DNA from 4 places in the Paenibacillus sp. V4I5 genome. Region 4 is predicted to be linked to each of the others. Evidence: riboswitches for the same ligand, from Rfam matches in the RefSeq annotation. Region 4 holds a riboswitch; each other region holds the start of a gene.
What was found. Region 4 has a riboswitch for cyclic di-GMP ahead of QFZ78_RS25625 (hypothetical protein). Riboswitches for the same ligand answer to the same signal wherever they lie in the genome.

Region 1: it holds a riboswitch for cyclic di-GMP, as region 4 does, so the genes downstream of both, QFZ78_RS14055 (hypothetical protein) here and QFZ78_RS25625 (hypothetical protein) in region 4, are expected to answer to the same signal.
Region 2: it holds a riboswitch for cyclic di-GMP, as region 4 does, so the genes downstream of both, QFZ78_RS37740 (putative motility protein) here and QFZ78_RS25625 (hypothetical protein) in region 4, are expected to answer to the same signal.
Region 3: it holds a riboswitch for cyclic di-GMP, as region 4 does, so the genes downstream of both, QFZ78_RS35440 (response regulator) here and QFZ78_RS25625 (hypothetical protein) in region 4, are expected to answer to the same signal.

The regions. Positions count from the first base shown of each region.
Region 1 is NZ_JAUSZB010000002.1:2,668,338-2,676,374, forward strand. It holds gene gloA2 (SMU1112c/YaeR family gloxylase I-like metalloprotein) at 1-311, opposite strand, end outside; gene QFZ78_RS14050 (DHH family phosphoesterase) at 388-1,302, opposite strand; gene QFZ78_RS14055 (hypothetical protein) at 1,435-1,740, opposite strand; cyclic di-GMP riboswitch class I at 1,843-1,937, opposite strand; gene QFZ78_RS14060 (MDR family MFS transporter) at 2,049-3,272, opposite strand; gene QFZ78_RS14065 (glycine-rich domain-containing protein) at 3,650-4,651, opposite strand; gene QFZ78_RS14070 (TIGR01777 family oxidoreductase) at 4,763-5,647, shown strand; gene QFZ78_RS14075 (esterase-like activity of phytase family protein) at 5,702-7,192, opposite strand; gene QFZ78_RS14080 (glutathione peroxidase) at 7,363-7,857, shown strand; gene QFZ78_RS14085 (YuzB family protein) at 7,910-8,037, opposite strand, start outside.
Region 2 is NZ_JAUSZB010000002.1:7,981,596-7,989,632, reverse strand. It holds gene QFZ78_RS37765 (dipeptidase) at 1-467, shown strand, start outside; gene QFZ78_RS37760 (GNAT family N-acetyltransferase) at 492-998, shown strand; gene QFZ78_RS37755 (RidA family protein) at 1,087-1,494, opposite strand; gene dapA (4-hydroxy-tetrahydrodipicolinate synthase) at 1,509-2,390, opposite strand; gene QFZ78_RS37745 (LysR family transcriptional regulator) at 2,514-3,389, shown strand; gene QFZ78_RS37740 (putative motility protein) at 3,452-3,658, opposite strand; cyclic di-GMP riboswitch class I at 3,673-3,759, opposite strand; gene pyrE (orotate phosphoribosyltransferase) at 3,834-4,481, opposite strand; gene pyrF (orotidine-5'-phosphate decarboxylase) at 4,522-5,211, opposite strand; gene carB (carbamoyl-phosphate synthase large subunit) at 5,266-8,037, opposite strand, start outside.
Region 3 is NZ_JAUSZB010000002.1:7,449,134-7,457,170, reverse strand. It holds gene QFZ78_RS35460 (ABC transporter permease) at 1-375, opposite strand, end outside; gene QFZ78_RS35455 (nucleoside hydrolase) at 403-1,335, opposite strand; gene QFZ78_RS35450 (ABC transporter substrate-binding protein) at 1,406-2,506, opposite strand; gene QFZ78_RS35445 (hypothetical protein) at 2,770-3,117, opposite strand; cyclic di-GMP riboswitch class I at 3,434-3,522, shown strand; gene QFZ78_RS35440 (response regulator) at 3,634-3,996, shown strand; gene QFZ78_RS35435 (ParA family protein) at 4,437-5,201, shown strand; gene QFZ78_RS35430 (hypothetical protein) at 5,188-5,433, shown strand; gene QFZ78_RS35425 (Rieske (2Fe-2S) protein) at 5,597-5,956, opposite strand; gene QFZ78_RS35420 (amidohydrolase family protein) at 5,972-7,027, opposite strand; gene QFZ78_RS35415 (extracellular solute-binding protein) at 7,084-8,037, opposite strand, start outside.
Region 4 is NZ_JAUSZB010000002.1:5,173,365-5,181,401, reverse strand. It holds gene QFZ78_RS25660 (sugar ABC transporter ATP-binding protein) at 1-631, opposite strand, end outside; gene QFZ78_RS25655 (PspA/IM30 family protein) at 1,089-1,775, opposite strand; gene QFZ78_RS25650 (PspC domain-containing protein) at 1,779-2,234, opposite strand; gene QFZ78_RS25645 (PspA/IM30 family protein) at 2,237-2,899, opposite strand; gene QFZ78_RS25640 (LiaF transmembrane domain-containing protein) at 2,943-3,239, opposite strand; gene QFZ78_RS25635 (metallophosphoesterase family protein) at 3,488-4,615, shown strand; gene QFZ78_RS25630 (hypothetical protein) at 4,636-4,899, opposite strand; gene QFZ78_RS25625 (hypothetical protein) at 5,081-5,323, opposite strand; cyclic di-GMP riboswitch class I at 5,370-5,464, opposite strand; gene QFZ78_RS25620 (S-layer homology domain-containing protein) at 5,745-8,037, opposite strand, start outside.

The DNA.
Region 1 (8,037 bases), 2.5 Mb from region 4:
CTCACCGGTTCTACCACAATCCCCTTGCTCTCAAGTTCCTTAACGCTTTGTTCCATATTCGGCACGACAAAAGCCAGATGCCTAAGACCCCTTGCCTCAGGCTGGTTAATTCGCAGCGGAGGATTCGGAAATGAAAACAACTCGATCTGCTGCTCGGTCTTCCCGATGCGTAGATCCAACTTATAGGAGTCACGTTCTGCACGATATGTTTCGTGTATGACTGTTAATCCAAGTAAGTCGACATAGAAGTGTTTCGATCGCTCATAATTGGAGCTGATGATCGCCACATGATGAATTTGTTCTAACTCCACTCCATTGCCCCCTGTCCCCATTTCGTGAAAAACCGCTTTCCGGGAACTCCCCATCCTGCGGTCCGTTTCACTTATTTTATCCGTCTGTTCTCATCGTTTCAACAATTTTCTTCAAAACTTCCTCAGCGTGCACATAGTCAACTTGGCAAGTACCAGCTGCACGATGACCGCCTCCACCATTTTGGAGCATCAAATTGCCAATATTCGTTTTGGACGAGCGATTCACAATGCTGTGACCACAAGCAAAGACGCAGTTTTGTTTATTTCGGCCATCGACGACCCAAATCGAGATATTTTGCTCCGGATAAAGGGCATACACCATGAAACGGTTCCCTGGATAGATGGTTTCCACATCACGAAGGTCGGTAATAATAACATTGCCTTCCGTCCGCGTATAGGTTTGAAGCATATCACGATATAAGGCATCTAACTCAAAATATCGCGAAACACGCTCTTTCACATCTGGTAATTCCATAATCTCATGAACGGACATCGTTGCACAGTGCTCCACAAGATCTTCCATCAATTGATAATTACTAATCCGATAATCGCGATAACGGCCTAAACCCGTTCGAGCATCCATGATAAAAGATAATAAATCCCATCCGCTTGGGTTCAAAATATCTTCTTTGCTGAACTGCGCCGAATCCGCTTTATCTACCCCACGCATAATATCATCGATATCACCGAAGGTCTCAGGCCCTCCATAGTAATCATAAACAACACGTGCCGCACTTGGCGCGATACGGGTTTCCCCTTTGAATTCAATCTTTTCGCCCATCCGCTCAAGTTCACTGGAATGATGATCGAACCACAAGCCACAACCCGCTACATAAGGGACATTGGCCAAAATATCGTTTTCCGAAACCTCTATCAAACCGTCCTGCATATCTTTGGGATGGACGAATTTCATTTCATCCACCATGTTTAACTTTTTGAAAAGCATCGCGCATACTAATCCGTCAAAATCCGAACGAGTGATTAATCTCATGCTATGTATCCCCCTAAAAATAGTTCCAAAGCACTACTAAAACCTACAATCATTATATCAGTTTTTGTCAATTTGTGACAATCATTTTGTCTTTATAAATCCCTTACAGCTGGTAATAAAAAAACGGTACGCCTAGATAGGCTGTACCGTTCTTAATTTGGATGATAAACATTGATAAAGCCTTGTCAAAAATGCTTCAATTTGCGACATCGGCGGCATTTTCACAGAAAGTTTAACCTCGCCCTTCCAGTAGAAAATCAAGATGCTATTGTTTCTCCCGTGAAACATTTCAACATCCCAACAATTTTCATTTAATGCGTATTCTTCCCGATTAATCATGAGCTTTGGTCCATCCGAGGAAGGCACCAAACGGGCAACATGATTACCACATAGCGAGGTCACTTTTTGTTCTTCTTGTTGTATTCCTTCTGATTGCATGCTGCTGGATCCTCCTTTTATTTTTACATGAATTTGTTATGACAGAGAAAAACCCCACCATAGTGAACCGATCGGAGGGGTTCTGATGTTGATACCCAATCGTTCGGCGGCTGGCTGGCTGCGAGTCCGGTTTGCAGGACAAGGAAGCCCCTTTAGCTTTGCGTCACTGGCTTTCGCCAGCTTTGCCTTTGTCGAGATGTCTTGCTACATATCTGAAGAACTAAGAGTAATAAATATGTACACTCTCAAGGATACGGGAAGTCGTTTTGAAATCGAATAGTTCCTAAGAACTAATTTTGCATTATTTTTCAAAAAAATTCTTTTTTCGACGTATTTTTCGCCATCATTTGACGAATTGAGCCTCTCCAGTAGAAAATGGATCCCGTAATTGTAAGAACAGCCATAAGAACATATAACGTATCTCCACCATAAGAAACGAGCAAGAACCCACCTACCCAGGGTCCAATAAAGTGGCCTATGTTCGTTAATGTTTGAGCGCCAAAATAGGTGCCACGCATATGCTCGGGAGCTAATTTGTCAATCAACATATTAGCAGCGGGGTAATTTAGAATCTCGCCAAGGGTGAAAATACCCATCGAAATAATTAGCCATACCAGCGAGTGGGAAAATGCAAAGCCGACATCCCCTAACGCAAACATTAGGTTGCCAATTACAATTGCAGCGACTGGCGTGTACTTTTCGGCCAACCGAGTAAGTGGAATCTGCATGACAATGACCACAATCGCATTCACACTCATCAAGATCGCAAACATTTTCACGCCATCGACAAAACTCTGCTCCAAATATTGCGAAAGTGTCACCATCACCTGGGAGTATCCGATAGCTCCAATAATGCCACCAAAGATATACAAGCGAAAAGTCATATCACTGCGAATCACTCGCACAGCAGAACCGAAAGTAACCGAAGATTTCTTCTCACCCTCGATTTTCTTGATGCCAAAAGCGATGAGCAGTGCGTAAAGAGTGACCGCATAAATAAAATAAATGATTCCTGTGATGAGAAAAGGCAGCGCACCGTTCATCGTAGCGAAAAAGGCACCCAAAAGTGGCCCGACTGCAACACCAAGATTAATAGCCATATACCGCATCGAAAATACTTTAAGTCGCTTAGCAGGTTCTGTGAGATCTGCCATCAACGCCTGCGACACGGGCTCATAAAAGGATCGGCACAAGCCGTTCAGCATATTGAGCAGCATAAACAGAATTGGTAATTTAACCATGCCGAAGCCTAAGAACACGAACGCCCAGCCGAAAAGCGCCGCCAGCATGATAATGCGCCTTCCGAATCGGTCCGATAAGGTGCCCCCAATAAAACCGCCTACGGTCCCAGCCAAAGAACCCATCCCAATGACAATTCCGATCATCACCGCACTCATCGACGTATGTCTGGCTAAATAAATCGCGAGAAACGGCAAACTCATAGAGGACGCGGCCCTAGCCATAACGGTTCCAAGTATTAACGTATGTACAATGGGATGATAAGAATTTAGAAAACCACGCAATCGATTCATTAGAGATGACTCCTATCGCTGTTTAATTTACCGAAGGTCAAAGAAATCGACACCGAATTCCAATTATACACGAAAAATGACGATATGTGTCTCCAATTTGGCTCTAGTTTTGAATCTGTGAGCCGCTGACTTCCTTTAGATTCATCCTCGCGGGCGACACCCTTGTCTTAAGCTAATGGCTACTACTGCCTTCGCCATTCAGGACTTGAACCCTGTAGATAGCGCCCATGCTGGGCGCACAACAAAAGACACCCTCCGACGGAGAGTGTCCAAAAGAAAGTTTTCATCATGTTCCTAGTGTCCATTCGCCGCTTTACCCGGAACCCCAGTCGGGGTCATGCGATTTTACGAACAGAATGCTGCTTCCACAGCTTACGTTAACTGCCGCCGCATCCAGACCCGCAGCTCGACCCTGACGAGCAAGAAGAACCCGAGCCGGAGCTGCAGCTGCTAGAGCCACCACTACCTTGATCTCCTGAGCTGTCGTTATTGCTTCCATAGCCGCCACAACCCGATGAAGAACAGCTGCTTTGCTTGTATTTCTCCGATTCTAGTCCAGCCTCAGGCCACTGCGAGTTCATCCCGCTTGTATAGTTACCATTATCCTGAATGGAGAAGAACATCATGGCTCCTGCCATATACACCAAGTTGTTCGGGTTTGTTAGTGAATCCTTCCAGCCTGTGTCCTCAAACCTGCGACTGTTCACTGAATGTCTGGCTTCTTTAATCGCCTGCGTGATTAGTATGCGGATCGTCTCTGCAACTTCTGGATACCGCTTCGCCTGCTCCATATCGAACCATTGCTCGGCGATTTCTTCTTCATTCGCTTTGCGAAGCAAATCTGTACGTTCCTCATCCAGCGGATTGCGGAAAAAACCGTTCCAGCATCGTGAACTCGTTGGAGCGAACTCGAACAAGTGCGCATATACCCAATCGAACCAAGCACGTTCACCCGGCATTTGCTTCGGTTCACGTTCAGGTGAATGATGAATAACGCCACCAGCGAATTGATCCCCGAACCGTTGATATTCTCTCGTAAACATCAGCATCTCATGCCAAATTTCATCGATTTCGCTGCTAAACATCGGAGTTCTTTTTAAAATGAGATTCATCAGGAAAAATCGCTTTAATTCGAACCATTTACAGGCAAACTCGTCATCGGACATGGAAGGATTCCCAGCTTTTACGCGATATTGGAGTCTTTCTACATAATCAAGTGGAAGTGCACTATTCAGCTTAGTAACGATACGTTCTAACGGAACTCCTTCTAGCAAACCAAGCCCTTGGGGTAGATCTGAAGCTCGAAAGTCCGGTTTGGATTTGCCTACGCGACTTCTCTTGGACGGTTTGGGTGATTTTCGGAATAAAAAACGAAACATTTGGCATCCCTCCCTATTTCCAATATAACATAGTAATGTAAAGAGAAGAATAACGCAGATTGGAAAACATTGTATATAGGCCCTATAATAAAAGAAAGGAGGTGCTGAATGATGAAAGTAGCAGTCACCGGCGGCAGCGGGTTTATAGGCAAACGATTGATTTCTCATTTGCAGCAGCAAGGTCATGAAGTCATCAATATTTCACGTTCACCCAGAGCTGTTATAGAGCATGTACGCACCGTCACTTGGGATCAACTAAAGACGGATTCGAGCGCATTCGCAGGACTGGATGCCATAGTAAATTTAGCTGGTGAGTCGATAAATCAGCGTTGGACAGCTGCAGCCAAAGAACGAATCGTTGGGTCTCGTCTAAAAGCGGCTGAGCAAGTGGCTCAGCTTGTAGAACGCATGGATGTGAAACCGAAAGTCGTCGTTAATGCTTCAGGAATGTCCGTTTACGGGACCTCAGAAACCGAAACCTTTGACGAACGAAGTCCGCATCGCCCAGTGGATTTCTTATCGAAGGTAGTCGAACAGTGGGAAGCCGCGGCTGATCAGATACAGGGAACACGCATCGTAAAAGTCCGCGTTGGCCTTGTTCTAGATGGCAAGGAAGGCGCATTCCCAAAAATGGCCTTGCCTTATAAGCTTGGTGTTGGCGGTCCCATAGGCAGCGGCAAGCAATGGCTCTCCTGGATTCACATCGATGATATGGTGAGGCTTATCGATTTTTGCATTCAGAATGAAGCGATGCTAGGTCCTGTTAATGCGACAGCGCCGAATCCGGTCACGAATAGGGAGTTTGGACGGGCCTTAGCGAAAGCAATGCGGAGACCTAATCTTTTCCCGCTTCCCGCTTTTATTTTAAAAATAATGTTCGGTGAGTTATCTACGCTGCTTTTGGAAGGTCAGAAGGTGCTCCCTCGCGTATTATTAGAGCATGGCTTTACGTTTAAATATTCTTTCGTAGACAAAGCCCTCGCTGATATGGTTTAAATAATAAAACCCAGACCACCGAGAGCGCCTCGATGAACTGGGTTTTCGTTTACTTTATTTCGTGGATAAGTCGTCTGAAACTTGAATAAGTTGTAGCTGTGTTGGCGCGCTTGTTAGTGTTAATACGCCTTTATCGTCATAGCTAATACCGAAGTCATTGTCGTTAACAATCGCAATTGTATGTTTGTCAACAACCGTCAAGCCTTCAATCTTCTCATACGGGTATCCTAGTTTAGCAATATCGACAATTAATTCCTTGCTAACTGGTTGAATACCTTGGTCTTTGAGCTGCTGAACGGATAGGCTTTCCAAGTTTTTGCTTGTATCTTTTCCTAAAATATTCGTAGCCTTAGAGAAATCGGATTTGTAAATTCGTTTCAGCTGTGCGTCAGCACCCGCATTCTTATCACGCTCATCCACAAGCAGCTCATCACTGGATAGTGCGGAGAGATCACTGATCACGATATCTTTTTGATTCACTTTAACGAACATGCCAGCTTGCTCAGCCACATAAACATACTCACCCACAATTTGTTTCGTGGCTAGGTCCATTTTGAGGATACGCAGATTTCTGGATGACTCCCCTGTTTTCTTATCCGGATTTGCCATTGGACTTTGAATGGACGTATACAAGAATTTGCCGTCTGGGGAAATCGTCACCCCTTCGAATCCACGGTTGGAAATACGCGTATTGTAAACCTCAGGCAGTGTATCAAAAATTGGCGTTTGAGCACCGGCTTGAACGAGCTTGTCTTTAGCGCCTTTAGGGACGTAGCGTCCTAGTATCGTGCCATCACGTTTCACTTGAAGAATGGATGGGCGATACTCATCTGAAACCCAAAATGTATCGTCAGATGGGCTATATGCGATACCTTCCAGATCAAGACCATCCGGATCATAAGCCAGCTTCGTAACACCTTTCTCATCATAAGGAACTTCATCGATTCCAACCAAGTTCGGCAGTCCTGTTATGTATTTGCTATGGCTTACTTTATCTAATTTGCCATCCGGAAGCGAGAGTTTGATCGTCTCCAAGATTTCAATGTTTCCGTTCGTAATTTTGAATTTATAAATACGTGGCGTGTAGTTATCGATCGGGAATGTGCGAAGTTTATCTTTACCTACTTCACCGTTGGGTCCACGATCTGCCAACGTATAGAACGTATCTGCAGCATCTTTAGCTAAGTGAACCAGACCTGAGAACCCGCCTTCTTGAATACCTTTATCAAGCACAGGAGCATTTTTCCACTCAAATTTACCAGTCACTTTAGGAATATCTTTAAGCGTGATGGATTGATTCCATTCATTCCATTCGATTTGTTTACCAAGCGCTTCACCAATGGTACGAAGAGAAACATATGTGCTACCGTTAATGACAACGGGATCTTTATCAAGCGTAAGCGTTTTCCCGCCGGAAGTTAGTTGAAACTTTACAGCAATAGCCTCCAACGTAGCTTGTCCTGCGGATACGACAGTTGTTGTAAAAACGGCACAAATGGCCGCAAGTACAATTAGCAGTCGTTTTCTTCTGAGTAATCTTTTCATATAAACCCTCCATCATCTAATAAACTTTCACTGTGATAAGCATAATGTTTATATATTCGTGGAGTGTCAGAGGGATATGAAAAAAATGTAAACTAAAAAAACAGCTTTTCAAATCCGTTAAAATTGCACACATTTAATTTGTGTAAGATAAAACAAAGGAGGCGGCCCTTTTGAACGTTCATCAATTTACAGTTCGTACAATCCGCGGTGAAGAAAAGTCTCTTGCTGATTACCAAGGTCAAGTGCTGCTTATTGTGAATACCGCAACGATGTGCGGCTTTGCTCCTCAATTCAAAGGACTTCAAGAGCTCCATGACACATATAAGGAACAAGGTTTTAGCGTGTTAGGATTTCCGTGCAATCAATTTAAGGACCAGGAACCCGGCGACGATGCTCAAGTCGAGCAAGCTTGCCAAATTAATTTCGGTGTTACCTTTCCGTTGTTCTCCAAAATCAATGTGAACGGCGCAGACGCCCATCCGCTTTACCAATACCTGAAAAAGCAGGCTTCAGGTCTTCTCGGTTCAAGCATTAAATGGAATTTCACAAAGTTTTTAGTTGATCAGCAAGGCAATGTGATTAAACGCTTCTCCCCTACCACTTCTCCAAGCAAAATAGACAGCCAAATTCGCAAGCTGTTGGAGAAATCAGCAGTTCATGCTTAATTTCTTTGAATGTAAAAAAGCATCCAACCCCAAAGTGGGCGGATGCTTTTTCTCATTTTACATACTTTTTCGCCTTTTCAATCGCTTCGTCTTCTGTTGGTGCTGTCACATAGCGTCCATTAATAAAAATAAATGCAAATCGGGAACAAGGACCGCAATATGATTTGCAGGCAACTTTGA
Region 2 (8,037 bases), 2.8 Mb from region 4:
CCGTAAGCGGCGGCTTTCAAGGTGAAGGCATTAAACCAATCATTCCTAATCGAGCTAGCGCTAAAATAGCTTGCCGTCTCGTTGCGGCACAAGTACCCGAGGAAATCATGGATGCGGTTGAAAATCATATCCGCGCCCTCTCTATGCCTGGCGTAAAAGTAATCCTAGACCGCCAGCTGCGCGGAAATCCTTTTATCACGCCAATTGACGAGCCTGTAATGGTAGCAGCTGCGGAAGCTTATGAGGATACCTATGGCGTTTGGCCTGTATATACTCGAAGCGGAGGTTCAATCCCAATTGTTGAAGTGTTGGGACGCGTATTAGAAGCACCCGTAGTGCTGCTTGGCTTTGGTCTACCAGGTGAAAACCTGCACGCGCCGAATGAGCATTTCCATTTGGTCAATTGGGACAAAGGAACAGAGACCATCAGTCGTTTTTGGTTAAACCTTGCCGAGATGAATAAATAACCACTGAAAGGTATGAGCCTACTCATGAGTACGAATCATCTAACGATCCGCGATGCCAGCTTGGAAGACTTAGCAGACATTGTACGAATTTATAATTCCACCATTGAAGGACGCATGGTTACAGCAGATACAGAACCCGTAACCATAGCCAGTCGCGAAGGCTGGTTCTATGAGCACTCTGCGGATTTCCGCCCTTTATGGGTATTGGAAAACGGCAGTGGCATTTGTGGCTGGCTCAGCTTTCAGTCCTTCTATGGCCGACCCGCCTATAACGCTACAGCGGAAGTCAGCATTTATGTCGATGAAGCTTTTCGCGGCCAAGGCATTGGCCGTTACCTGATGGAGCACGCAATAGACGCTAGTCCAAAGCTGGGACTGAAGACACTGCTTGGCTTCATTTTTGGCCATAACGATCCTAGCCTCCACCTTTTCCGCAAATTCGGCTTCGTCAACTGGGCTCATCTGCCTGGCGTTGCTGAACTTGACGGAATCGAACGCGACCTCATCATTCTTGGTAAACGTGTAGGATAAAATGTAAACAAAGAGCGCCTTTTCCCTTATGCCCGCGATTTCAAATCGCCTTCTAAGAGGATAAGCGCTTTTTTTATACTTAAATGCCTTACTTCAAGCCATTCTCAGTTTCCTCCATCAACAGAGCTTCAATCTCAATCTCTATCAACAACAAAGGATCTATCAAAGCCTTCACTTCAACCATCGTCGCCACGGGCTGAACGTCACGGAAAAACTCCCCATGTGCCTTGCCAAATTCCTGCCATAAGGAGATATCCGTTACATACATCCGCGTTCGAATGACATCTGACATTTGCCCCCCAAGTTCTTGCAGCGCCTGCTCGATCGTCTGGAGGACGAATTGTGCTTGCACATACGGATTACCTTCGCCAACGACCTCTCCATCCCTCATTGCTGTTGTGCCAGCAACCTCAATGCGGTTCCCCACCCGAATCGCCCGGCAATATCCTACTAGAGGTTCCCATGGAGAACCTGTAAATACTCTAGTCCGATTCATCAAATCTCTCCCTCTCATTTTTGCAAATAATCGGCTAACTTCTCCTGCAGGCCTTCTGTCACCGAAAGCAGCGGCAAGCGAAGTGTTCCGGATTCAATGACACCTTGCTGCTCAAGCAGCCATTTGAGAGGTGCTGGATTAGGCTCTTCGAAAAGTAATCGGATGAGTGGCAGCAATTCATCGAATAGCTGCTTACTCATTTCGTGTTGACCTGCAACAAAATGCCGATAGAACGAAACAAACCGCTCAGTCATTACATTCGCTGACGCACTCATAACCCCTTTAGCACCGGAGCTAAGCGCCGCAAAAAGCAGTGAGTCCTCCCCACACAGTACGGGTTTCGAGCCTAGACGAGTAAGCTCAGACACCAATCGGGTGTTCGGCGTACTGTCCTTCATACCTATGACACCATCGAGTTCAAGTATCGTACGCACAGTATCAAGTTCCAACGTAACACCCGTGCGATGCGGTACTTCATATAAAATAACAGGGACACCAACGCTGGCTGCCCGGCGAAAATGTTCAATGATCCCTTGTTGACTCGGCCGATTATAGTAAGGCACAACGACTAAAACGGCGTCAGCCCCTAATTTCCCTGCAGCCTCCGTCTTTTTCACCGTGGACAAGGTAACATTCGTTCCTGTACCTACAATGAGCGGAACATCTACTTGCGCAGCCTCGCGAGCCGCTTGTGCTGTAGCGAACAAGATCGCCATTTCCTCATTTGTAATCGTCGGCGATTCCCCTGTCGTTCCATTGACGACCAGTCCGTCTACCTCATCTTGAAATAAATTGTAAGCTAGATTATAGAAAGAGGCTGCATCCACCTCGTATTCCTCATCAAATGGCGTAATAATGGGAACATAGATCCCGTTTAAGTCTTTTTCTCTTAACATCCCAATCATCTCCCAATCCTCATTCATTTGTACATTCACTTTAGCATGGATCATTGAATCACAGTTAGCTATAATAAATGATAAGACTCATCAAAAATTTTGATATTAAAGCGAGGGGTTCCCATGGATTTAACCTATTTCCGAACCTTTCGGGAGGTTGCACGGAGAAAGAGCTTTACACGAGCTGCCGAAGAATTGGGCTATGCGCAATCCAGTATTACGATGCAAATTCAGAAGCTGGAACGAGAGTATGGCGTACCATTATTCGAAAGATATGGACGTCAGCTTCGATTAACAGCACCTGGTGAAAGCTTGTTAAAGCTGGTCTTGCAAATGCTTGACCTCTATGATCAATCCAAAGAAATGATAACAAGTGAGGTTAGCGGAACACTGACCATCGGTACGATTAACTCACTCGCAGCTTACTATTTACCGCCCTATTTACATGTGCTGAAACAGCTTTACCCTGGTCTTAATATCCAGCTCTTCCCTGACAGTGAAGCTTCGCTTATTACCAAAGTAAGAGAAGGGGATTATGATATAGGGCTAATATTAGATCGTTATCCGGCAGACACCGCACTTGCATGCACGAAAGTCAGAGAAGAACCTTTGGTTTTGGTAGCACCGCTTGAGCATCCGCTAACGAAGCGAGCACAAATACAGCTAACTGATTTTCAACAAGCCGAATTTATCGTTACTGAAGAGGGCTGCATCATCTATCGAGGTATGTTTGAAAAGTTACTAAAAGATCATGCTGTCCCGCTTCAAATTGGATTTGAGCTCGGTAATTTAGAAACAATTAAGCACTGCGTCATGAATGGCCTTGGCATCGCCCTGCTGCCCCAAATTGCCGTACAGAACGAACTGGAACAAGGGAAACTTGCCCATCTTCCTTTTTCACATTCGGACTTAAAACTGGATCTTCAACTGCTGCTCCACCCCAAAAAGTGGATGTCCCAGCCCTTGCAAACATTCATTCAACAACTGACTCAAGAATAACCTCGGCAAATAAAAAAAGAAGCTCTCCTTTTCGTAAAGGTAGAGCTTCTTCTGTTATGAACTTATATGCGGATGTCGAGATTACCACCCAAATGCGGTGTCGCAGAAGCGGTAACCAGCTGTTGGGATTTAGCAAAATCCTGTATTAATGTACTAGATGAAGCTGCTTGCATATCACTTACTTTGCTTAAAAGCTGAATGCCAACGGCTTGCTTCAATGCATCTCCACCGCTAATTGCAGTCAGAACACTATTGATATTTACGAGCACTTCTCCTCTCATCGTTCGGTAGCTGGCGAGCATGCGGCCGTAACCGAGAAGCCCCTATAGCTTTGCGTCTGTCGCTTTCGCGTCATTTGCCATTTCGCAGATGTTAGGCAGTACCTAGCACTTATCCAGTATAGGATATTCTTACACAATTCGTCAATCTTCGCATTATAAGTAGCTACAGATCTACACCAAATGCAGCAGGATTTGATCTCCAAGAACGAAGTAATTCCATGTCTTCTTGTTTGATTTTCCCCTTCTCTAAAGCCACTTCAAGCAGTGTGGAGTAATTGGAAAGAGTATACAGTGGCATATCAGCATCTTGGAACGCATCTGTTGCTTTATCTAGCTGATAGGAGAAAATCGCCAGCACACCCAGCGCTACAGCGCCAGCTTCTTTGACTGCAATAGCTGCTTTCAAAGAACTGCCACCCGTAGAGATAAGATCCTCAATCACGATCACCTTTTGACCTGGTTTCACAGTGCCTTCAATCAAGTTCTCTTTGCCATGTCCTTTGGCTTTATCACGAATGTAGATCATCGGGAGACCTAGCTTCTGAGCTACCCAAGCGGCATGAGGAATCCCCGCTGTTGCCGTACCAGCAACAACCTCAGCATCCGGAAATTTCTCTTGGATCAAAGCTGCGAAGCCGTCAGCGATCGCTTCGCGAATAGCTGGGTGTGACATTGTCAGACGATTGTCACAATAGATTGGCGACTTGAGGCCAGAAGTCCACGTAAAAGGCTGCTGCGGTCGAAGTGCTACTGCTTCGATATCTAATAATGACGCTGCAATATGCTGCGCGATTGTTTCGAGTTGACTCATGTTCCTACCACCGTTCCTTCCGTTGTTAGACAAAAGCATACTACACGATTGAATCGATAATCGCTTCAATTGCTGCTCTTGGATCCGCTGCGCCTGTGATCGGTCGACCGATCACGACGTAATCCGTCCCCTGCGCGAACGCCTCAGCCGGCGTCATGATGCGCGACTGGTCACCCACGTCGGCTCCAGCCGGGCGAATGCCTGGCGTCACGGTGACGAACCCGTCACCACACGCCGCCTTAATCGCTGTCACCTCTAGCGGTGACGCGACAACACCCTGCAGCCCCGCAGCATGCGCCAAGCGGGCATAGCGAATGACGGCCTGCTCAACCGTACCGGTCAGGCCGATCTCATCATTCAGCACCTGCACGCTGGTGCTGGTCAACTGCGTCACGCCGATCACGATCGGACGTACAGCTCCAGTTACTAACCCCTTGTCGACACCCTCCAAGGCGGCTTCCATCATCTGCTTGCCTCCGGCAGCATGGACATTGAACACGTCAACCCCAAGGCGCGTCACGCTTTCCGCGCCGCCTTTGACTGTGTTCGGAATGTCATGCATCTTCACATCGAGGAACACCTTGTAGCCGCGATCTTTCAGACTCGCGACGAAGCCGGGACCCGCAGCATAGAACAGTTGCATGCCCACCTTCACGTAACACGGGATGCCTTCGAGCTGCTTTAGCAGCCCTTCAGCACCTTCTGCGTTAGCATAATCCAAAGCGACCATAATGCGTCCAGTAACATCTGTGCGAGTTAACGTACTCAAATTCGTCACTCTCCTTTAGACATGAATTGGCATTGCTCGTGAGGAGAAGTTGATCGTTTCAAGCATATTAACAAGCGCTCTTACTGTATCAAGTGATGTCATACAAACTACACCGTTCTCTACAGCTTCACGACGAATGCGGAAACCATCACGCTCTGGCTCTTTACCTTTCGTCAGTGTGTTCACAACGAACTGTGCATCACCGCTGCGGATGAGATCCAGAATGTTAGGCGAACCTTCGCTCAGCTTGTGAACGGTCGTCACTGGAAGACCAGCTTGTTCGATCGCTGTTGCCGTTCCGCCTGTTGCAATGATTTTATATCCAAGGCGATAGAAGCCTTTTAAGATTTCAATCGCTTCATCTTTATCTTTGTCAGCTACTGTTACAACGACAGATCCTGCTGCAGGAATTTTCATGCCCGCTCCAATTAAGCCTTTGTAGAGTGCTTTGGCAAAATTGATATCGCGCCCCATAACCTCACCCGTCGATTTCATTTCAGGTCCGAGCGTCGTATCTACACGGCGCAGCTTCGCGAAGGAAAACACTGGCACTTTAACCGATACGTACTTGTCTTCCGGCCATAAACCGCCTTGGTAGCCCATATCAGCCAGCTTTTGTCCCATAATGACGCGTGTAGCCACGTTAGCCATCGGGATGTTCGTTACTTTGCTCAAGAAAGGCACGGTTCTGGAAGAACGCGGGTTTACCTCGATCACATACACTTGATCGTTATGAATAACGAACTGGATGTTAACCAGACCAACTACGTTCAGCTCAAGGCCGATTTTCGTCGTAATGTCGATAATTTGTTGTTTAATCTCGTCCGAGACGGATTGCGGTGGATAAACCGCGATGGAGTCACCGGAGTGAACCCCTGCGCGTTCAACGTGTTCCATAATCCCTGGGATTAGAACCGTTTCTCTATCGCAGATCGCATCAACCTCTACCTCTTTACCAAGCATGTAGCGGTCGATCAGGACCGGATGCTCTGGGTTGATTTTCACAGCATATTCCATGTAGCTTAACAATTCTTCATCGGAGTAGACGATTTCCATAGCGCGTCCACCTAGGACGTAAGATGGACGAACGATAACCGGATAACCGAATTTCGCAGCTGTACCCACAGCTTGGTCAACCGATGTAACGGTGCCGCCTGGTGGTTGAGCAATCGAGAGCTTGCTAAGTAAGGCTTCGAATTTCTTACGATCTTCCGCTGTATCGATACTTTCCAAATCAGAACCGAGAATGCGTACACCAGCTTTGTGTAAAGGTGCAGCCAAGTTAATCGCTGTTTGACCACCAAATTGAACGATAACCCCAATTGGGTTTTCACGCTCGATGACGTTCATTACATCTTCAAAGAACAGAGGCTCGAAGTACAAGCGATCGGACGTATTGAAATCCGTTGACACCGTTTCTGGGTTATTGTTGATAATAACCGCTTCGTAACCTGCCGCTTGGATCGCCCAAACCGCATGAACTGTGGAGTAATCGAACTCAATCCCTTGACCGATACGAATCGGACCGGAACCAAGCACCACAACCTTTTCTTTCGTTGTTTCCGTAACTTCATCTTCTTGCTCATAAGTCGAATAGTAGTATGGCGTTGAAGCTTCGAATTCCGCTGCGCAAGTATCTACCATTTTGTAAACCGGCTTAATATTTTGTTGTAAACGGTGAGTTCTGACTTCAGCTTCTTTGGTGAATGTCGAGCAACCAGCCAAAGTACGAATCTCAGCAATCGCACGGTCTGTAAAGCCTTTACGTTTCGTTTCGAATAGCAGCTCGTTCGTGAGTTCGCTTGCCGCAATTTCTTTCTCGTATTTAATCAGGCCATCCAGTTTGTTCAAGAACCACCAGTCAATATTCGTCAATTTTTGCAATTGTTCCACTGTATAGCCTCTACGGTAAGCTTCTGCTAATAAGAACAAGCGCTCATCGTCGGGTTTTTGCAGGCGTAATTCCAATGTTTCTTGATCTATTAAATCTGTTTCTTTCAGGAACAAACGATGTACGCCGATCTCCAAGGAACGAACCGCTTTATGAATGGACTCTTCGAATGTACGGCCAATCGCCATAACTTCGCCAGTCGCTTTCATTTGCGTACCCAGCTTACGGTTTGCCGCTGTAAATTTATCGAACGGCCAACGTGGAATTTTGGAAACGATGTAATCCAGTGCTGGCTCGAAGCATGCATAGGTTTGGCCTGTTACTGGATTGACTAGCTCATCGAGCGTGTAGCCAATCGCAATTTTTGCAGCCATCTTCGCAATCGGATAGCCTGTTGCTTTGGATGCAAGCGCTGAGGAACGGCTTACACGCGGGTTTACTTCGATTACGTAATATTGGAAGCTATGCGGATCAAGCGCATACTGAACGTTACAGCCTCCTTCAATGTTCAAGGCGCGAATGATTTTAAGCGAGGCCGAACGCAGCATTTGATACTCACGGTCCGACAAGGTTTGGCTTGGTGCTACAACGATACTATCTCCGGTATGTACACCCACTGGATCAAAATTCTCCATGTTACATACCACGATGCAGTTATCGTTCGCGTCACGCATAACTTCGTACTCGACTTCTTTCATGCCCGCAATACTGCGTTCTACTAGACATTGACCGATTGGGCTGTAACGAATTCCGGAAGCAACGATTTCCGTCAACTCTTCCATCGTGTTACAGATACCGCCGCCCGTTCCGCCTAATGTGTAGGCAGGACGAATGATGATTGGAAAGCCGATTTCGTTAGCGAAATCTACCGCTTGAGCGACCGTCGTTACGATTAC
Region 3 (8,037 bases), 2.3 Mb from region 4:
GGCATTATTAAGCAGCCCTTTTTTACCTAAAATAATCATCCAGCTGAACGACCTGACAACCGAGCTCGTAAGCAGCGGGAAAATAGCTAATGCAAGTAAGATCGCCTTTTGTCTCGGACTCTGTTTGGAGATGAAGTAAGCCACAGGAAATCCAAGCAATATGCAAAATAGGGTGGTTACCAAGCTGACACGCAGCGTCGTCCACACGATCTTGAGAAAATAAGGGTCTTTAAAGAAACTTAAGTACCCTCCCAGCGTAAACGTCCCTTTATCGAAAAAGGTTGAACCTATCGTGAGAAAGATCGGTATCACCATGAAAATCGTCAGGAACAGTAGTCCCGGTAGCAATAATAAAAATAAGTACGTTTTTTTCATGTAGCTTTACTCCTGTTCCTGGGTTCGCTAGGCACGCAAGGCGTGTATAAAAAGCTGGAGGAATTCGTCAGCCGATACATCCGTACACACATGAACATTAGCCTCTTTGGACAAGCGGTTCTGGAAATCGCATACGGTCTGTCCGTCGCACAGCTCGCTTCGGGTTTCGACATCAACGTAATAATGGCGTGTCGTGACCAACTGTTTATTCAGAGCCACTCCGACTGCAAGTGGATCATGAAGCGCACAGGCCCGAACTCCGTTACGTTCATAGTAACGCTTCATATAATTCGCGGTGCTTTCCTGAACATAGCGGGCTATGGGAGAATCTCCGAGCTCACGGATATGTTCATCGGTCAGCAGCGCTTTACGCGTCACATCCAATCCTACAAGGGTTAAGGATGGAAAACCTGCCTGGAAAACGATCTTCGCGGCTTCCGGATCGACAAACATATTGTATTCCGCCGTGGGCGTTACATTGCCGAAGCCTTGAACGACGCCCCCCATCACAATGACTTCCTTGACCTGATGAATCAGATCAGGATGCTTCATAACCGCCAATGCCAGATTCGTTAACGGCGCGGTCATAACCAACGTGACTTCTCCGGCGTGCTTCCGTACTTGTTCCACGATAAAATCGGAGGCATGTCCAGCGGTCGTCTGCATATGAACCGGCATATCGCTTAAAGCGCCGCCAAGCCCGTCATTGCCATGGACATGATGCTCAAAGTGAGAAGCTCGCATCAAAGGCTTGTCTGCCCCTTTAACGACCGGAATCTTCTCTTCCATCCCAAGCAGTTGGAGGATCTTACATGTATTCTTGGTCGCTTGATCCAGAGAAACGTTGCCATTCACGGTTGTAATTCCGAGAACATCCATGTCTCCGCTGCGAATGGCCAAAAGAATACCTAGCGCATCATCCACACCCGTGTCTACATCTAGGATGACCTTCTTTTTCATGACTAAGCCCCCTTTAAGTCCTATTGAAGAAATCAAGGGTATATAAGCATATACCCTTGATTGATTTTATTTATTGAGCAACTTCCTTGTTGAAGCGGGCAATCCATGCTTTGAGATTCTGATTGACGAATTTCATATCCAATTTGCGAAGTTTATTCACCACGTCTGCGCCATAGGTAATCCCTGTAGCTTCTTCAGGCGAAAGCTGAAGTGTTGTGTTTACAGGTGAATCTACTTTCGCTTTCGCTGATTTCTCCTGTACTTCCTTGCTCAAATGCCAGTTGATGAAATCCTCAGCCAGCTGCTTGTTTTTACTTCCTTTAATCACGTTGACCGTGTTCATTACGGCGTAAGCTCCTTCTTGCGGGGAGACGAACTTCGTTTCTGGCACAGCTGCTTTCAAATCCTTCACGTACATTTCCATGATAGGACCAGCAGCAATTTCCCCTTGTGCGAACATGTTTACGAATTCGGAGGTTTGGCCGTAGTATTTAACGACTCCTTTGTTCAACTCCTTAATTTTTGCAAAAGCTTGATCCTCATTAAACGTAGCATTTCCAGCAACGACAGATGCTGCATCCAAGACCATTGGGCCAGTTGTCCCCGTGATGTTAGGAAGTGTCAGCTTTTTGGAGAGTTCTGGACTCCATAGGTCGCTCCATGACTTGATTTCTTTGGTTGTTGCTTTCGGATTGTAAGCAATGCCTAGTCGACCTACCGTGTAGGCTGGACCATAATCTTCACCCAGCGGCGCCTTGGCCAGATCATAAATGTCTTTCAAATTCGGAATCCTACTGCGGTCGATCTTATCGAACAGTCCCGCTTCAATTCCTTGTTGTGCGTAATAGTCAGATAAATAAATGAGATCCACACTCGAGCTGCCCTGCTTCACTTTGTTCATACGTTCTGCGTTATTTCCTATCTCCAGAACAATCTTGGCATTATGCTCCTTCTCAAACGGCGCGTACACTTCTTTCTTAAAGAAATCATCCGCAAAACCCCAGGTGGAAATGATTAAAGTTGTAGGTTCCCCTTTGGATGCCGCTGTGGCAGCTGCTGTGGGTGCTGTCGTAGCTCCACTTGTATTACCCTGGTCCTTCGTGCCGCAACCTGTTAAGGCTAGTCCTACTACAGATAAAGAAATTAAACCACGAACCATTTTTTGTCTCATCATTCATCGTCCTCCCAAGTTTTATCATGTATAATTTTAATGCGTGAATCCCCTGTTAAATTTTTACTAGTATTCTTCATGACCCCAGAAATATGCGCGTTTCGCCTTAAATCCAGCTATACAAAAAAAAAAGAAAAGTACCCTTGATAGAAAGAAGCTTCTAATCAAGAGCACTCTTCATTGTAAACAATGCAAAGTGACATCTATTGGTATACATGTGGTTTCCTCTTAAGATAAATCAAAAGAGAACACCTTCGACTAAACTATTCGGTTTGTTTAAGAATAATGTTCGTTATTGCCCATTGCGTCGGCGGATCATAATCCCTTAATACCGCATCCATGGATAAGCCCAGTTCTTGCTCCAGCCTGTCCCGGATTCTCTTCTTGTATATAGAGGACATATAAAAATCGACTTCGTGTTTGAGCGTTGGCGCCTCGCCTTCCAATGCAGTTGAACGCGGTGAGCGGCGGTGCTTGGCATGAAAAGTAATAATATTCTGATCAATTGAAACCTTCAGCAATGTTGTGCCAAACCCAAACAACTCTTTGGAGATTTCGTTATAGAGGTGACACAGCTTCTTCTTGTATTCATTAGAATCTAGTTGTGGCATGGAATCACCTTCAAGATCAATTATCAACCCTTATGCGTTAAAATCTATCTTAATAATACATAGGATTTCAGAATTAATCAAGAGAATCGTTCGTCTTTCTCACTGAAATCGGGCATTATTTACCTATAACACATCTAAATGATCCAATTTCCCGAATGTCTTACAAATATTGCTTGATATTCGCGACGGATTCGGGCAGCATAACTCATCTTGGTTAACATAAATCAAGGGCTGCCTCGCTGAAACTTTTAATACTAGTACTTTATTACTAGTATTAAGAGTGCTATACTTTAGAATACATAGTAATTCTTCTGCTAAACGATAAGAGCAAAGCTAATGAAAATTAGTGACGCAAAGCTAAAGGAGCTAAGGCGAAATACTTCGCTATGCTTGCCAGTTACCGAAGGAAGGGATATATCCACAACTCCCCTTATTCTTCTTTTAAGGGGAGTTTTCCTTATGTTCTATAACAGTAAATAGCTAGGTAGAAAGTCCCTCTGAAAGGTGATAATTAATATGGCGAGACTAATGGTTGTTGATGATTCTATCTTTATGCGATTGATGATTAAGAACATCCTCTTAGAATTAGGGCATGAAATTGTAGCCGAAGCATCGAATGGACTTGAGGCCATCTCTCTTTTTTTACAGCATTCACCTGACATGATTACGTTGGATATCACAATGCCCGAGATGGATGGTATTACGGCATTAAAGGAAATTAAAAGTTACAAGAGCGATTCAAAGATCATTATGGTATCCGCAATGGGGCAACAATCCTTTGTTATTGAAGCCATTACCCTTGGCGCTAGAGATTTTATTGTGAAGCCTTTTGATAAAGACAGGGTAGCTGAAGCTGTAAAAAAGGTACTGAGTTCGTGAATGCCCACAATGCTCTCCACCTGAATGCCTCGCCATTCAACTTTTTGGACCATCACTTATTTAGCCGTGATTATGTATTTCGATACGGATTCATTCTTACTCTACTAATGATTACGGTTTTACATGTATCTGTTTTTCCAAAGTTTGATATATATGCTTTCTATCTACTTTCTGTCATATTTTGGGCATCGGATTTTCGAATAAACCGCTGGTGGTTCTAATCATTCTTTGTTCATTCGTAGTTTTGTTGAGGTCCTATTATTTTGGCGAAAAGTGACCTTATGGATACATATACAGAAAATTGATTTGAAAGAGAAATTCCTGGCGCTATGGTTGCCGAATACACTCTCAACTTGACCGTGCATGACCCCCTTTTAAATAGATCTATTGTAGAACTATATACAGGAATAAAGGTTTACAGAAATAAGGAGGAATGGGTTATGGGAGCCATTATTTCAATCGGTAATCAAAAAGGCGGCGTTGGCAAAACGACAACCACGGCCATCACGGGGTATCTTCTCTCTAAGAAGTACAAGGTTCTCTGTGTCGACTTCGATAGCCAAGGCAATTTGACACAGTTTCTTACTCAACGAGATATACACGATTACTCCAAAATGACTATTTTTGAGGCATGTAAAAACATGAATCCCACCCCCTACATCCGCAAGTTAACCTACAACCTTCACTTCATTCCGGCTGATGAAATGCTTGCAACTCTGCCCATGCTTATCCATCAAAATCCTTCAATGAGTTCGACCATTTTGAGAGATACACTACATAAAGTAAAGGCCAGATACGACTACATACTTATTGATTTACCTCCAAATCTCGGAGAGCACACGATTAATGGTTTAGTAGCTTCCGACTATGCAATCGTCATGCTACAATGCGAACCAATGTGTTATGACGCGCTGGACAGATACATCGCAACAATGATTCACATCAAAGAGGTTAAAAAACTGGACCTTGTTTTATGCGGCATATTGCCAACAATGATCGATTCTAGAACAATCATTGATAAAACAATCATTGATAGGGTAAGGAGAGAATACGAGGGAGTTGTGTTTCGATCGGAAATAAAGCGAAGAAATAGAATCAAGGAGTTTTCTATTACAGGAATACAGGAATACAGTAATATGGATACATCGGCATTAAGCAATTATAGAAATTTTGTCGAGGAGCTGGAGCAGCGTGTCCAAGCGTGATGCGATTGAACAGTTATTAGGAAAACGGCGGAGTCAAGAAATACAGGAAACTGTAAATACAGGTATACAGAAACCTGTAAATAAGAAAAAAGCAACATTTGATTTCGATGAACAATTCCATACTGAGTTAAAGATATTCGCCGCGAAACAGAATAAGAAGATGGTTGATGTTGTGGTAGAGGCCGTGAAAGAGTATATGCGAAGACATAAAAATAACCCACCGGTCGAGTAGGCCCTTCGGATAATTTAAATAACAGTTTGCTCTAATTGCCATTTTTTAATAAACATTAGCAACTTAAATGAATTCAGTTCTATCCTGTTACAAAAAGAATAAAGGGGATCGAATAGGAGTTTTCAGCCCATTCGATCCCTCCTATTTCGCTTATTCTCGTTGTCTACTTTCTTTCCAGATCAACACCAACTTTGCCGTCTTGCACATTCACCTTATACGTTTTTACCCAAATCTTTTCGCTGAATAAAGATTTGCCGGTTCGAATATCGAATTCCCAGCCATGCCAGGGGCAGCGGATGATTTCGCCCATTTTACCGTACTCGTATTCATACACGTCCGAAGGGAGCGTAGTACCAGATACGAGTCCTGCGCACATCGGCGCCCCCTGGTGGGGGCAATAATTGTTTAAAGCGTAATATTCATTGTTTATCCGGTAAATGCCGATGCTCTTCCCCTCGATTGTGACGACGGCGTGACCGCCTTCGGAGACAGCGTCCGCATCCAGCACGTAATGTACCGTCATAAGGTCCTCCGTGAGTTAAAGGTTATATAGGCTTTTGGCATTTTCGTAAAAGATTTTACGCTTCGCCTCCGGCTTTAGTCTCCGCAGAATCATACTTGGTGAATCGAAATCCCAATGCGGATAATCACTCGAATACAGAATCATATTCTCGGCATCAATCATATTGAACAAATCGATCAAATGCTGCGGATTATCCGGTTCCTCAATGGGCTGTGTAGTTAAATAACAATGCTCTCGAATGTACTGACTAGGCAGCTTCTTCAGCCAAGGGACGGTAGAGCGGAGCGCTTTATAGTTCTTATCCAGCCTCCACATCAGATGCGGCAGCCAAGCAATACCTCCCTCGGTTAGCACTACTTTCAACCGCGGGAACTTCTCAAATACGCCCTCGCATACCATGCTGACAAGATGAGCCATGAACATCTGCGACAAGCATGTGTGCCACTCGATGTAACGGGACGGATACCCAGCAGCGGTAGGTGCCGTGGAGCTGCCCCCTCCTTCCGCGCCTGGATGAATCGCAATAGGTAGACCATTCCGCTCCGCAGCCTCATAGATAGGATGATACTGTCGCTGGCCGAGGGGGGCACGAGCCGCACTAGAAATCATCACTTCGACGATATCGGGATGGCCCCCGACGCGGTCGATCTCTTTCGCGGCAAGAGATGGGTCCTGTGTGGCGACGGCCATGGCGCCTTTGAACGCCTTGTGTTTACCAAGCCATTCGGCGATCAAAAAATCGTTGTAGGCAGAGCAAATCACAGCCGCGTAATCAGGGTCGTGCGTCGTTGAAATATTGTAAACAACCCCAGTCAACACGCAGTATTCAACATTGTAGCCCTCAAGTAGCTGCTTGATCATGAGGTCTGGGTCCGAGCCGGCTTTACCGCCGCTGGCCGGAATAGCGTCCTTCTTCATGACGCCTATTGGCGAATAGTAACCGGAGCCTGCATACCCGATTCCGGTCGCTGCTACGCGTGACCTCCATGGTTCTGCCAGGTAAGGCAGCAAGTCAACATCATTCTGTTCATTGTGGACATCCACATCAATGACCTTGAAGTCTTCGGCCATACGAACCCCTCCGTTCCGGCGTATAGGTTACTTTGCCTCCTAGCTGCACGGATTGATTACTTCTTGCCGTATGTGCGGGTATAGGCAGCATTGTACATACCTAACAGTTCGTCAGCTCCTAGCTTCTTCGCCTGATCGATAAATTCTTGATACGTCTTATCGTTGATCGGCGTCTTGCCCGCTACGAATTCAGTCAGCTTCTGCTCGAGGAATTTGTTCAGGTTGTTCAGCTTCGATTTTTCCAGCTCCAGCTCTTCCTTCGTCTTGACGATCTGCTTCGGCGCTGGAATTATGAACGATTCGTATCTCTTGTTAATGTCCTTGCTCTTGTCGCTTAATCCGCGCTCCCACACCTCGCGGGATTTGGCATTATCGAGCGTAACCATATCGTACCAAACGCCCCAATCCTTACGCAGTGTCGTGAATGGCGAAGCGCCGAAATCCTTGTTGTAGACAGATTTGCCGTTTTCCTTCGTATACGTTTTGCCCTCGATACCAAGAGATAAGTAGTTAGATCCTTCTTCTCCCAGTAAGTAGTCAAGAAATTGAACTGCCCTGTCCTTGTCTTTCACCTTAGCCGAGATCGCGCGGCCGGCAGCGCCAACAACCGGACGTGAGAATTGGTAGTTCTTAATACCGTCTGCAGCAAATTGTGGAATCGCATCGAGTGTATACTCCGCTATACCCGCTTTACGTCCTTTGTCCATAAGCGTCTCCAAGTCAGCCTTCCAGAAAAACGTCACGAGTGATTTGCCTTTAAGAATCCGCTCTTCCCATTGTGCTTGCGTAATCATCGAGAATTCAGGATCCAGCAGCTTTTCGTTAAACAATTTATTCAAGTAAACAAGCGAGTCCTTATATCCTTTATGATAGGGAGCAAACGCGTATTTGTCGGTAGCCGGATCGACGTTATAGAAGCCATGTATGCCGGTGAACGCTCTGCCGAATGTCGTAAATAACCCGGTATCGCCAATAATGGCATTATTGATGAGGGGATAAGTATCCGGCTG
Region 4 (8,037 bases):
CGGTAATTCGCTTCAACTCTTCCATCCGGTGGGAAATATAGACGATGCCCACCCCACGCCCACGCAGCTGTTCAATGATCCGAAACAGCTCTTCGATTTCCGCGTTAGTGAGTGCCGCCGTTGGCTCATCCATGATGAGCACTTCGGATTGAAACGACAAAGCCTTAGCAATTTCCACCATTTGCTGTTTGGCCACTGTTAGCTCCGACACCTTCGTCCGCGGATCGAGCTGGAGATTCATTTCGCTCAGCAGTTGCTGTGCCTGATCGTTCAGCTTCCTATCATCGACGAACAGCTTGATTCCCTTCCTCGGCTCGCGCCCAATAAATATATTTTGGGCTATCGTCAAGTCCGGCATTAAGTTTAGCTCTTGATGAATCATCGAGATGCCAAGCTGCTGAGCTGCTCTCGTATTGGGAATGTTCACTTCCTTGCCTTTTAGGATGATTCTGCCTTCATCTTTCTGGTAGACACCCGTGGCGATTTTCATTAATGTGGATTTTCCGGCGCCGTTCTCGCCAACAAGCGCATGCACTTCACCGGCTGCCAACTCCAGACGACATTGATGGAGGGCGTGCACACCAGGAAAATGCTTCTCAATTCCTTCCATCCGGACTAGAGCTTCACTCATGACCTCACCTCGTATTTCGTTTAACATTTCGTGCTTATGTGCTTATTCTATCTGCAATTGGCCGAAATAAGAGTGGATAAATCTCTTCAAAAAAGTTGAAAATCTTATGATTTTGAAAACCACAAAAGATTATCAACAAAAAAACTTGCTCCAAATAGTGTTGTATTTTGTGCAACATTAGGCAGCCAAATTCGCGTGATCCCGGCGATTGTTGTAAAACATACAATAATTTCAGCCAAAGTAGCTCTATTGGATGAAACAAGGCCAATTTGTTGTACTTCATACAACATCTATAGTTTGGTGAGATAAAAACAACGAAATTGTTGTACGTTGTACAACTTTCCCCCAAATAAACCTTGGAAAGGACAGACAAACTCCTCCCCCTCTAACCCTCTAAGCCCAACGTAAACATAAAAAAACCCCTCACAAGGAGGGGCATCTCAATAAAACACAGTCGTTACTCGGCTTCTTTAACGTTTAATTTCTCTTTCAGCAGATTCAACTGCTCATCAACTTTCGCTTGTTTTGCAACATCAACGGGTGTGTAGCTGCCTACTGAACCAGCTGGTACGTAAGGCTTGCGGGCGATTTCCGCTTCAACTTCCAGTTGGATAATTTTCTCTTCCATACGTTGGAAGCCGCGGGATGCGTTGCCGCTCTCGATGACGCCATTGTAGGAAACTTGTGCCATTTGTTTTTTGGCTTTAGCCAGTTGAGCGCGGGACACAAGCTCGTTGCGTTTGTTACGTAGTTTGTAGAACTCGTCTTTCATTTCGTGCAGCTGCTGTGTTAGCTCGTCAGCATGTGCTTTGGAAGCGGCATATAGATCTGTGAACTCAACAATTTTATCTTCGTGATACAATTTTTCTTCAACAGCTTGGCGAGCGATAGCCTCTTGGCCATTTTTGATTGCTGCGGAAGCCTTAGCTTCACGGTCAGCCACGAGACGAACAGACTCTTCCAAACGCTGCTTCAGCTTGCGCTCATTGGCGATTTGTCTAGCAACGGTAACTTCAGCTTGTGCGATTTCTTGCTCCATATCCCGTAAATATTGATTCAACATAACGATCGGATCCTCAATTTTATCCAATACCTCGTGAATTGATGCTTTTGTCATATCTTTCATTCTTGTAAATACTCCCATGGTTTACACGTCTCCTTTTTTAATATCAATTGGTTGTTGTTCGAAGCGAGCGACTTTGGCTCTCAATTCTTCTACTTCTCTTTGCAGAGCTTTCTTTTCGATGTCTTTCATCATCTCATCGATATTGTTGGTTTTCCCTGCGTCGTACGGAGCATTGAAGCCCGTATGTTGTGGCGCATGGGTTGGGTGCGGCTTGTGAGCGTTCCAAGCCCCGCCATTATAGCCTTGACGGCCATATGAGCTGGCATAGGGATCAAATGGAGGCTGATCGTACCCAGGTTCCTTCGGAATGACAAGTGCAGCTACAAAGTAGATGAAAATGACCGTCCCACCGGTGAAGATTGTGGTGATAACCACTAACAAACGTAATAGCGTTGCATCTACATTCATGGCCTCGGCGAGTCCGCCGCATAGGCCAGTAACTTTCTTATCTCTTCGTGAGCGGTATAGTTTGCTCATGATTATTTGGCTCCCTCCTGCTGCAGTCTGTTTCTCAGAGCTTCCATTTCAGCATCTACTGCCGGGTTGCCCCCGCTGTAGTAGCTTTCACGCCCCATTCGTCTTACATCGCGGAGCGTTCTGGCATGAAGCTCCATATCGGATACGCGCTCTTCCAAGCGACCGAACATCCGTGGTGTCGCATCCTGCGCCACACTGCTGCGAGCGTGTAGTCTTTGCTGCAACCGAGCGGACTCCATTCGCGCTAAGTAGTAGCTGCGTTTGTCTGCCACTTCTTTGTAATCGGCTTTGAGCTGCTGCAGCTCTTCATCCAGATCAAGGATGGACTGCTTCGCTTGCTCGTACAATTCATGATACTGCTCGCTTTTCTCTTCGGCTTGCAGCTTCTCTTGAAGCACGATCCTTGCCATATGTTCTTCGCCGGCCTTCAGAGCAAGCAGCGCTTGATGCTCGCGCTTCTCTTTGGTTTCCAGCGCCGTCAGATATTGCTGCCGGAGGGACGCTGCATGGCTGACGCATTGCTGATACAGTCTCTCGGACTGTTGAAGCTGCTCACGCTGCGCTGCTAAGTACTGGTCAATCAAGCGGACCGGGTCTTCCGATCGCTCCAGATGTTCATTCAGTGTTGCTACGGTAATGTCTCTCATTCGCCTAAATAGGCTCATCTCTCATACCACCTTTTTCACTCTCTGTATTCGTTTCATTCCATTACACAGTTCTTCTTGTCAACATCGAAACTCCGTAACCTATCAACCCAATCGCCAGTAAAATGATGATCCAACCAGCTAATTTACTAATCAGGATGATAGCGCCAAGCCCTGCAATGATCCAACCGAATTTGCTGCCGTTCTGAATACCTACATAACCAAGGCCAACCATTCCTATTGGAATCAAGTATCCCATCACCGAGCCAATAAAAGGTCCCATGTGAATGCCTAGCTTATTTAACAGAATCAGTGCACCGAATGCGATTAGCAGAGCGGCTAAGCCCGTATTTCTTTTCATCGTTTCGTCACCGCCTTTCGTTGTTTGCTGTGTTGTTGTGCTGTGCTCTTGTTCATGTCTTTATTTTAGGTAAAAACGAAGCTTTCCAAAACGGACTAACGACGGTATTTGTTCCTAGACCTTAGTCGGGGCGCATCTAAGACCTGTGTCAGTCAAAAACAGTGTTTATACGACAGACATATTGGTTAAATACTTAACAAACTTGGTAACCCGCGCTTTTATCCTGGGAAAAGGAAGGTTTTACTTATATGAAACAACAATTACAAACGTTAACTATACGCATCCTGTTATCCGCTTTATTCCTTCTACTACTCCCTACCTTTGCTTGGGAAGCAACGGCGATAGCGCCTGTTTCGAAATCATTTATGGCGGATATTCTTAGTAAAGAGCCACTGCCTATGGTAAAACTTTTTCGTACTATTCCTAAAAAAACATCCACAGCAAGTAATGAACCACTCTTTTCTTTTTCCGTGCTGAGTGACGTACATGTGGGTGCAGAAGACGAAGATTCACAAAAGCGCTTCCGTGCGGCTTTAGCCGATCATCATCTCATCCGACCTGACAGCAGACTTATGGTGCTCAATGGTGACCTCAGCAATGGCAACGAAGCAGATAATCGGAGTCTAGTCAGCATTATGAGCGAACACACCTTACCTCCCGTTCATGCAACGATGGGTAATCATGAGTATTATGGGATGTGGCAAACGGAGAATGGCGATCAGGATACCAGCAAGCTGAATCCGAAATGGACAAGCCAAAAAGCAATTGACCTGTTCCATCAGATGTTTAACTATGAAAAGCCCTACCATGAGCTCGTCATGGAGGACTATCACTTTCTATTTCTTGGTGGTGAATTTTATCGCGATGTGGATCCTAACGTGAAAGAGGATGCCTATCTATCCACTGAACAACTTACTTGGTTTCAGGAAAAATTGAAGGCAGCTGCGGCTGCAGCGCCGGACAAGCCTATTTTCGTTTTCTTGCATCAACCACTCGTTCATACCGTGGACGGCTCGGATCAAGAGCTCGGAGTTGTACAGCATCAAGAGCTCAGGGCGATTGTGAATGCATATCCGAATATTGTGTTCTTCAGTGGACATACCCACTGGAATTTGGAGACGACTAAGCAGATAAAACAGTTGGAGTTCCTAGCCGTATCCAGCGCCTCAGTACAGGAAATATGGAATGCAAATAATGAGCCTGAAGGCAGCGCGGCTAGCCAGAGCATCGTTGTGGACGTTTATATGGACCGTATCGTGATTCAGGGGCGTGAGCATTCGGAGAAGAGGTGGATTGAGCCGGCATTTGTGAAGCGTTATGGGGGGAATAATAAAGGCATCCAAGCGATTATGGTCGGACAACGCAATAAAAGCTAAGTCTAGCCGAGTGGCCAAGCTTAGCTTTTTTGCACATCATCTAACAAAGAACCATCACAAAACATTAATGAAGCAGCGTAACCTGCAGTAAGTGCAGATAAGTACCATACCGCCTCTTCCGTAATGAGATCAATTTCCTTAAATGTTTGCGTTTCAAAATCATTCATGTCATTAATCCCTACAAATAATAAGGCCAATAGAAGGGGAAATGCGAAAAGGCAGACTATATAGATGAATAAGCCTATAGAAATGGCTTTGATATTCGCATCTCTTATAAATATCATTTTTGTTCCACCTCTTCTTTTACAGCCCTTCCGGAACAGGAATACTCTGAATCTTATTTAGTTGGTTATAAGAAACGATAACCGTGCTTTTAATATCCCGCGGTTCACAATCATCAAGATCCATAATATCAAAAACAATCTCTAGTCGAACCGGAAGCGATGTTAGAATTAAGACAATTCTTTATGAAGCAAAAAAAGTTTTGTCCGGAAAACCGTCTCCCTCTGCATAACATCTTGCAATAGCTGAAGCAGCCTTCATGAACATATGGTCTTTGGTAGTACCTGGAACTCTCTCTAGCTGCCGAAATTCTTCATGAACTAGATTAAATTCAATTTCACCCAAACTTTCTTCTGTTGGACCAAATTTGTAAATGACCTTTTCGGCATCGTCGAACACTTTAATCAGCATAAGATAGGTTGCCATTTTGGGACCCTCCTTTCTTTTTTGGCAATAAAAAAACAAGCCTCTAAAGAGTAACCCGGCTATCGTCCCATGAAGTGTGACTCATGGCTTAGACCCGTGGCTTTGCGTCTCCACCTTTCGATGGATTTGCCTTTGTTCATTATTGCTTGATATTAGGTGTGTTTCGCTCATTATTGCTAGTCGTAAAGAACTAACTATTTCCATGGTATTCCATAAAATAATGAAATTCAACATATTTCTACAAAAAAGAGGTGCTCAGTACACAATGTGTGTGATTTTACACAAAAAAGTTTAAGTAGGACAATGTTCTTGGCGTTACGCCCTTCTCCATTAATACCTACCATCGTGCTGATATCCCGTCCTACAAATAAGGAACGACCGTTCCCATCTAGGGTACGGTCGCCACATTCACCTGCTACATTTAATTAATAAAATTTAAAACCTTTAAAGCTTGGTACAGTATCTTAGCACTTTGTCCTCGGTCCGCTAGCGTTGCAGGGGAGAAGGTCGAATCGGTAACACCATTAACAATGCCTTCCTGTATACCAACGGCAACAGCCTCTCTTGCCCATGGTTGAATGCTCAATTGATCTCCAAATTTGTTAATAGCCGCATTCTTTTCTGTTTCCGTTAATTGTTTTGTGTATCCACCTGCTTGCAGCATGCTGTGAACCATTTTCATCATTTCCTGACGGGTAATCGGTTGGTCTGGTTTAAAGGTACCATCCTCATATCCACTTACTAAACCAACCTCAACAGCAGCATACACAGGTGCAGCATACCATGCGTTTGTCTGTACATCATTAAATTTTGCAGGCAATCCACTCTTAGGCTGAATGCCCAGCCCTCTTATAAGTAAGGCAGCAAATTCAGCACGTGTAACTGGTCTGTCATATCCGAAAGAACCGTTATCATAACCAGAAATAATGAATTTAGATGCCAGGGTTTCAATTGCCTCCTTGGCAAAATGAGACGAAGGTACATCTTCAAAGGTTTTTACATTCTTCACTAAGGAATAAATAGAATTACCCTTACGCATCATATTTGCTTGCAGTGTTCCATCTTCACTAACCGTGAAAAACGTTGGAACTGGGTAGTAAGAATTCGTAATGGGATCAAAGACCACACCAACCAAATTCTTGCTAGCAGTAATGTTCGTCATCCCAGGAACCAATAGAGAATGCTGAATATAAGAATTTACTGAGGTTATTTCGATTTGTTTATCCCCAGACGCAGCTTGTATTGTAAAGTCAATTGGTTTCAATACTTGCTCTGCTGAGGATTGTTGAAGCAGGATGCCAAAAGACTTTTCTAACTCAGCATCAATCTTGCTGAAAGTTACTGTAATTTTTGTAGTATCTACAGCTAGTCCTTGCTGTTCAACAGCTTGTTTGATTGAATCCGCATTAAACTTTACTTCTCCTATTGAGGATTGAACGTGAATCATAGTTTCAGCATTCTCAGAATCTGCTTGTGTGATCGCAGATGCACTTAACTCCGTTTGAGCAAAGTCCCCTTGTCCTTGAATCTTTATAACAACCGATTTAATTAAAGAATCCACTTGACTCAGCAATTGCTTAGCAATGAGTTCAGCCAATTGTTCATTTGTAAATGTAAGCTTGACTACAATTTGCCCCTTATCATTAGTACTTATCTCCACTTTGGGTGCAGTTGAATCTGAGACTGGTACCGATCCTGAACCTGGATTTGGGCTTGGCTCTGGGTTTGGGTTTGGATTTGGATTTGGATCTGGAACTTGAACTGGGTCGGTTCCCTCATCCGGAGTCCCTGTAGACTCAATGTTCTCCAAAATGGATAGGTTACTGCTTTCCCCGAATGCATTCAAAGCTGCTATTGCGATTTTGACAGCACCAGAAGGTAATACAGTTCCATTAGGAATCGTAATTCGGTACGAACTTCCTGTTGTTTTTTTAACTAAAGCTAAATTTCCCACTTTGTCATTATTAGCGTCTAAGAAAAACACTTTATATCCTGTCAGTTGCGACTGATTATCAGCAGCTTTCCACGAAAGAGTTCCTCCCACTTTGCCAGTTACCGTTTCCGTGCATATAAAGGATATTGCACCAGGAACTGGCAGGTAAACAGAATTGGCTACTGTTACAGGCACAGCAGAGATATTATCCCAAACATTAATTAAACTGATCATGTTCAGTTCCTGCTGCAAATGATTGAGAGCTACAACTCCAATATTTACAGCATTGCTGGGTACAGTTTGGATATTGTAAACTCCATACGTAACTGTTCCAGCATTTACCTTAGTAATCGCATTACCAACGGCCTGTAAATTTGCATCTAGAAAATACACAGCGTAGCCTGTAATTCCTGTTTCATCGCCTGGCGACCACTGTAGAGAGCCATTATATAATCCAGAGGAAGTATTGCTCTCAGTGAACGATAACTTTCCAGCCAAGAAATTTGGTGAGTCATAAATAGGTGATGCCGTATATTTGACGCTTTCCGCATAAGCATTTTTAGAGAAAACACCCATTTGCTTGGCATTAGTGGGTATGGCTGTGCTGGCCAGAGAGATGGCATTAGCACCGCCTTTTGCTAGTTCGCCTATCATACCCAGCTTATTACCTTGAGCATCCAAATAGTAAGCTGTATAGCTTGTAATATAGGATTGATCATCCGGTGCTGCCCATTTCAAGCTGCCCTGTATTTGCCCGGATGTGTAGTTCGTATCGGTAAAG